One region of the Exiguobacterium sp. R-39 genome, then DNA from elsewhere that is predicted to be linked to it. Evidence: riboswitches for the same ligand, from Rfam matches in the RefSeq annotation. Region 1 holds a riboswitch; each other region holds the start of a gene.
The links. A riboswitch is a leader RNA that binds a small molecule or an ion and turns the genes downstream of it on or off. The one in region 1 is predicted to bind S-adenosylmethionine.
Positions count from the first base shown of each region.

Region 2: it holds a riboswitch for S-adenosylmethionine, as region 1 does, so the genes downstream of both, metK (methionine adenosyltransferase) here and ACP26N_RS14340 (alpha/beta hydrolase) in region 1, are expected to answer to the same signal.
Region 3: it holds a riboswitch for S-adenosylmethionine, as region 1 does, so the genes downstream of both, ACP26N_RS13500 (methionine ABC transporter ATP-binding protein) here and ACP26N_RS14340 (alpha/beta hydrolase) in region 1, are expected to answer to the same signal.

Region 1 is NZ_CP187965.1:2,760,068-2,762,334, forward strand. Features, by position in the region: gene ACP26N_RS14335 (methionine ABC transporter ATP-binding protein) at 1-544, opposite strand, end outside; SAM riboswitch class I at 631-734, opposite strand; SAM riboswitch class I at 984-1,087, shown strand; gene ACP26N_RS14340 (alpha/beta hydrolase) at 1,150-1,908, shown strand; gene ACP26N_RS14345 (thymidine kinase) at 1,976-2,267, opposite strand, start outside.
Region 2 is NZ_CP187965.1:2,330,303-2,332,569, forward strand. Features, by position in the region: gene ACP26N_RS12245 (GNAT family N-acetyltransferase) at 1-94, opposite strand, end outside; gene metK (methionine adenosyltransferase) at 232-1,440, opposite strand; SAM riboswitch class I at 1,568-1,694, opposite strand; gene pckA (phosphoenolpyruvate carboxykinase (ATP)) at 1,927-2,267, shown strand, end outside.
Region 3 is NZ_CP187965.1:2,576,807-2,579,073, forward strand. Features, by position in the region: gene ACP26N_RS13495 (aminotransferase class I/II-fold pyridoxal phosphate-dependent enzyme) at 1-590, shown strand, start outside; SAM riboswitch class I at 653-756, shown strand; gene ACP26N_RS13500 (methionine ABC transporter ATP-binding protein) at 840-1,853, shown strand; gene ACP26N_RS13505 (methionine ABC transporter permease) at 1,843-2,267, shown strand, end outside.

The sequences.
Region 1 (2,267 bases):
GGCGTAATATGTGTTGTGTCGTCTGCGGATCAAGCGCCGAGGTCGCTTCGTCACACAACAGGACGGACGGCTGGGTGGCAAGTGCCCGGGCAATCCCGACCCGTTGTTTCTGTCCGCCCGATAACTGATCCGGGTAATGATCGGCCTTATCCGCCAAGTCGACGAAATCCAGCAGTTCATTGACCCGCCGATGGACCTCGTCTTTTTTGACGCCCTTTAAGACAAGGGGTTTTGCGACGTTCGCAAAAACCGTATTCGAATCCAGCAGATTGAAGTGCTGAAAAATCATCCCGATGTGTTGTTTGGCTTCCCGTAACTGTTTCGCCGAGAGCGTCGTCAAATCTTGGCCATCGACCGTCACACTGCCCGATGTCGGCCGTTCAAGCAGGTTGACGCATCGTAATAAGGAACTTTTACCGGCTCCACTGAAACCGATGACACCGAAGATTTCTCCCTTTCGGATTTCGAGATCGACCCCGTTCAGCGCAGCAATCGATTGTTCCTTTGTTTCATAGATTTTTTTTACATTTTTGAATGTAATCACCACTTGTTCCCCCTTTAAAATACAAAAAAGGTCTCTTCTTAAGAAACAAGAAGAGACCTGGATCCGCACAATGGCAGAATCCACTCGACTCATCTCTCAGACAATTGTCTGATGGAATTGGCACAGTGCTCATAATGAGTCTGTTGCCGAGGTTTCGTAGGGCCAGTCCCTCCACCTCTCTGGATAAGTGTTGCGGTATGAAATTCGTATGTGTGTTGTTGCCGGTTGAACTTATGTCGTAAAACTAATTTTTACACTACAGAAAGATCTTTTAAAGGTCAACCATATTTTCAAAAATAAACCATATGACCCATATCGATTGTTGTCCCGGGACAAACTGGATCGTTGTCTGAATTTTGACGCCTGTTCAAGAGAGTTTGACAATTCATTTCCGCCAATGCTATCATCTTCTCAATGATTAATCCGACAATTCCTATACGATATATCAAGAGTGGACGAGAGACCTGGCTCTAGGACTCCACGGCAACCTGCTGTTATGCAAGGTGCTCCGACCAGCAAAGCGGTTGCTTTGGATGATACACACGAGAAACTCGTTTGCGTCCAAAGCCAAACGGGTTTTTATTTTTGAAATGGAGGACGAGATGATGAGTATGGTTTATCCTGTTATACCGGGTGCCGAAGCCTTTTCCTTAGGACGCGGATCCGTCGGCATTTTGCTCTGTCATGGTTTTAACGCAACGCCGCAAAGCGTTCGGGCTGTAGGAGAACAGTTCGCAGAACAAGGTTTCTCCGTCTATGCCCCTCGCCTGCACGGTCATGGGACCGATGTCCTGGAATTCGAAGCGACGACGGCAGATGACTGGAAACAGAGCTTGCGTGACGGCTTCGAACAGTTAGCCGGACGGTGCGAATCGATCTTCATCGTCGGACAATCGATGGGGGCGACACTTGCCCTGTCACTTGCCGCTGAAGGTCTCCCGATTGCAGGAATCATCACGATCAATGCCGCCTTGTCCGTCCCTGCTTACGAAGCCTTATCCTTCACCGATTGTCCGGTCTATCTGCCGGAAAGCACCCCTGATATCAAGCAGACCGCTTTTGAAATCATCTATGATCTTGTCCCCGCAGTTTGTGCTTCAGAACTGTTACGACTCATTGATGACACGCGACTACACTTAGCGACGATTCAAATTCCGACACTTATTTTATATTCTGCTGAGGATCACGTCGTCCCGCCGGCCTGTTCCGATTATTTGTACCGGACGATTGGGGCAACAGATAAACGCAGTTATTGTCTGCTCGACTCGTACCATGTCGCGACGCTTGACCATGATCAAAAGACGATTGTCCGTGAGACCTTACAATTCATCGAACAGTTCAGCCGGTTGACACGAACCGGTTGATAAAAAAAAGCGAACGATTCCCGGCCGTGAGGCCAAAGAATCGTTCGCTTTTTCAAATCGTCTATTCTCAATTTTGCTGTTGTTTTTTCCATTCCTGTAACGGTTGCGGTTTGCCCGGAACTTGATGACAATGACGGCAACGCGGTTCATAGGATTCAGACGCCCCGACGAGAATGATTGGATCATTGTAGTTTGCCGGCTTCCCGTCAATCAATCGTTGTGTCCGTGACGCCGGATCTCCGCATGACAGACAAATCGCCTGTAATTTCGTCACGAATTCCGCACGTGCCAGTAATTCAGGCATCTTGCCGAATGGCTCGGCCCGAAAATCCTGATCGAGTCCCGCACAAATAACGCGT
Region 2 (2,267 bases), 430 kb from region 1:
CTGAATAGATTTCCTCATATGTGTCCATCCAGGACGTGAGCGCAATATCATGAATGCGTGCTGCATCAGCCGGAACTGCTTCGCGTATCTCCATACCGAAATCCCCCTTTTCCTTTTACAGGCTCATGTTCTTTTACCCTTTTCTAGAAATTTCAGTCGTTTCCCTGCAAAGTTCCGGAGAAACAAAAAAAGTTCAGAAACACCCTTAAAAGGGAGTTTCTGAACTCAGGATTATGCGAAACGTTTTGCCTGCTCTTCAAGAGTAGCGGCTTTATCTGTTTGCTCCCATGGTAATTCGATGTCTGTACGACCGAAGTGACCATAAGCTGCTGTCTGACGATAAATCGGACGGCGGAGATCAAGCATCTTGATGATCCCTGCAGGACGGAGATCAAAGTTTTCTGCGATTAATTCAACGAGTTGCGCTTCAGGAAGTTTTCCTGTACCGAACGTATCGACTGCGATTGAAACCGGGTGCGCCACACCGATTGCGTAAGCAAGTTGAACTTCTGCTTTGTCCGCAAGACCAGATGCAACCAGGTTTTTCGCGACATAACGTGCTGCGTAAGCAGCTGAACGGTCGACTTTCGTTGGATCTTTACCAGAGAACGCTCCACCGCCGTGACGTGCATATCCGCCATACGTATCAACGATGATTTTACGACCTGTCAACCCTGCATCTCCTTGTGGTCCGCCGATGACGAAACGACCAGTCGGGTTGATGAAGAATTTTGTGTCTGCATCGATGTACTCTGCCGGGATGACCGGTGCGATGACATGTTCTTTCAGATCAGCTTGAATTTGCTCAAGCGTCACTTCTTCTGCATGTTGTGTCGAGATGACGATTGTATCGACGCGAACAGGTTCATTGTTCTCGTTGTATTCAACCGTAACTTGCGTTTTACCATCCGGACGGAGGTAATCGAGTTGCCCCGTTTTGCGGACCTCTGCCAAACGACGAGCCAGTTTGTGTGAAAGCGAGATTGGAAGTGGCATGAGTTCCGGTGTTTCTTTCGTTGCATAACCGAACATCAGACCTTGGTCTCCTGCTCCGATCGCATCGATTTCTTCATCGGACATGTTTCCTTCGCGTGCTTCAAGCGCTTGGTCCACACCGAGAGCGATGTCTGCTGACTGCTCATCGATTGATGTCAATACAGCACAAGTGTCTGCATCGAAACCGTATTTAGCGCGTGTATAGCCGATTTCACGAATAGTTTCACGAACGACTTTCGGGATATCCACGTAAGTTGATGTCGTGATTTCTCCAGCTACTAATACGAGTCCTGTCGTGACAGAAGTTTCTGCCGCAACACGTGCGTTTGGATCGGCTGCAAGAATTGCATCCAAAATTGAATCCGAAATCTGGTCACAGATTTTATCCGGGTGACCTTCAGTTACTGATTCCGACGTAAATAGTCGGCGATTAAGGTTTGTCATGTTTGACCCTCCCAAAAAAGAATTTGACGGTGTACTCATTTCCCCTAGTTGAGTGGGACGGTAAAATGAAAAAAACCTTTCCATGTCCAAAAATGGTCAGGGAAAGGTTGTGCGTTCTTCCTTTACCCTCTTATCGTTCGAAGTGTTTACTTCGCTTCAGGAGAGCACCTTTTCCTACATTAATGATGAAATTAATATAAGACGGTTGCCGGGTTTCTTCGGGCCTTGTTCCCTCCACCTGCTCAGAATAAGAGTATCCGTTACGAATTACATGATATAAACTTGTGCTCACTCTGTCAAGCAACGTTTTAATTTCTAGTCGAAAAATTTCGGAAGAGATGTTAAACTGTTAATGCTGAAAGCGTTTCCAGATAAATAGAAATCAGCGCAGGAAAATGATTGCCCTGTCATTAGTATGTCATATATAATAAATGTGTCATACTAATAGTAGAGCTAAAACCAACGTAGGGGAAAGGTGGGGTCAGGATGCCGATGACGGTCCTGAATATCGAAGAGCTACTCAAGAAGGAGCATGTGTTCAAACAACTGTCAGTTGCTGAACTAGTCGAACATGCGATTCGCAACAAAGAAGGAGTTCTTGCAGAAAATGGTGCTTTGTCTGTAGAAACGGGGAAATTTACAGGTCGTTCACCGAAAGACAAGTTCATCGTCCGTGATCAATCGTGTGAGATGCATATCGATTGGGGTCATGTCAATCAACCAATGGAATCGGACAAATTCGAGCAACTGTTACAAAAAGTTCTTCGTTATATGAACGAAGCAGATCAACTTTACTACACAGAAGCTGCTGCTGGTGCCGATACGCA
Region 3 (2,267 bases), 180 kb from region 1:
ACGACATTTGCGTCGTCCACGACCTCGCCTACGGCGGAATCAGCTTCGACGGTCCGACCCGCAGTTTCCTCCAGACGGAAGGCGCAAAAGACGTCGGAATCGAACTGTTTTCATTATCGAAACGTTTTAACATGTCCGGTTTCCGAATCGCCTTCGCCATCGGGAATCCGTCCGTCATCGCAAGTATCGAGACGTACCAGGAACACTTATACGTCAGTGCTTTCACACCGATTCAACAGGCAGCAACCGTCGCTCTTTCAAGCGATCAGACGTGTGTCCGCGAACTGAGCGCTCTGTATGAAGCGCGGCGTGATGCCTTGTTCGGCAAGTTACAGGAAATCAGTTGGGACGGACCGATCCCGGGCGGTTCGTTCTTCGTCTGGTTGCCGGTCCCGTCCGGCTACACGTCCCAAAGCTTTACCGATCACCTGCTCGACGAAGCGCATGTCGCCGTTACACCGGGACATTTCTTCGGCGAATACGGGGAAGGTTACGTCCGGATCAGCCTGATTGCTGACGCCGAACGACTCGTCGAAGCAGCTGAACGGATTGGTCAATTGAATCTGTTTCGCCAGACCGTTGCGGAATAATTCTGAAAAAACGTTTGACAAATGGGAATGATTTCCGTTACAGTAAGTCCCAACAGCATATCTACTTATCGAGAGCGACCGAGGGATTAGGCCCAACGACGTCCGGCAACCACCTTTAAGGAACGGTGCCACATCCTACAGAATGTTTCATTCTGAGAGATAAGTTACGAAATCTTACACTTCGTCGCTTTTTTCTGGTTGCTCTTAACTGGAAAAAGGCGATTTTTTTGTATAGGGAGGAAACGACAGATGATTGAATTTAAAGGGATCACTAAACGGTTCGTTCGTGACCGGACACCCATTTTTGCCTTACGTGACGTCAATTTAACGATTCAGCAAGGTGAAATCTTTGGCATCATCGGTGAATCCGGTGCCGGAAAAAGCACCCTGCTCCGTCTGATCAACGGACTGGAGACACCGACACAAGGAACAGTTAAAGTATCGGGCACTAATCTGTCCGGCCTCTCCAAAGGCAGCTTACGTGAACTGCGTTTGAACATCGGGATGATCTTTCAACACTTCCAATTGATTCAATCCCGGAACGTCGCCGATAATATCGCCTTCGCCTTAAAGGCTGCCGGCGTCAAACGGACTGACTTCCCGCAACGGATCAAAGAGCTCGTCTCCCTGGTCGGACTCGAAGGCTTCGAGACGAATTTCCCGAGTCAGCTCAGCGGCGGTCAAAAGCAACGGGTCGGGATTGCCCGCGCCCTTGCGAATAATCCGAGTGTCCTGTTATGTGACGAAGCGACGTCCGCTCTTGATCCGGTCACGACGCTGCAAATTCTCGAACTGCTGAAAGACTTGAATGAACGGCTTGGCCTGACGATCATTCTCATTACCCATGAAATCGATGTCGTCAAACAGATCTGTCACCGGGTTGCCGTCATGGCGCAAGGTGAAGTCGTTGAAGTCGCCCGTACATACGACCTGTTCAGTCAGCCGGCACATGATGTCACGAAACATTATGTCGATACGGCACTCCAGATCGAGTTACCGGAACGGATCTTGCGAACGACACCGGGAAAAATTATCCGCCTGCAATTCACAGGTGAAAAGACCGGTGAAAGTACGTTATCGGAAGCAATTAAACAGTTTGATATTTCCGTCAGCATCCTCCACGGTAAGGTCGACTATATCCAGAACGTCGCTTTCGGAGTGCTGATTGTCAGTTTGACCGGTCCGACCCTTCACGTGAACCGCTCCTTGACGTGGCTCGAAGAACAACTTCACACGCTTGAGGTGATCCAGGATGTGGCTTGAACGGATTGAAACCATGTTACCGGATCTTGCGAAAGCGTTAGCGGAAACGGCTTTGATGGTCGGAATCTCACTCGGCTTCGCCCTCATCATCGGGATTCCACTCGGGATCTTACTGTTCATCACGGACCGGGGACTATTTTTCCAAAACGTCGTCGTTCGCAGCATCTTGGACTTTTTCGTTAATATCGTCCGTTCGTTACCGTTCATCATCCTGCTCGTCGCGTTGATTCCGCTGACACAACTGTTACTCGATAATACAATTGGACCGACTGCTGCTTCCGTCAGCCTGAGTGTCGCCGCCATTCCGTTTCTCGCCCGACTGGTCGAGACATCGCTCCGTGAGATTCCACCGGGATTAATCGAAGCAGCAGAAGCCTGTGGTGCGACACCGTTTCGGATCATCATCAGTGCACT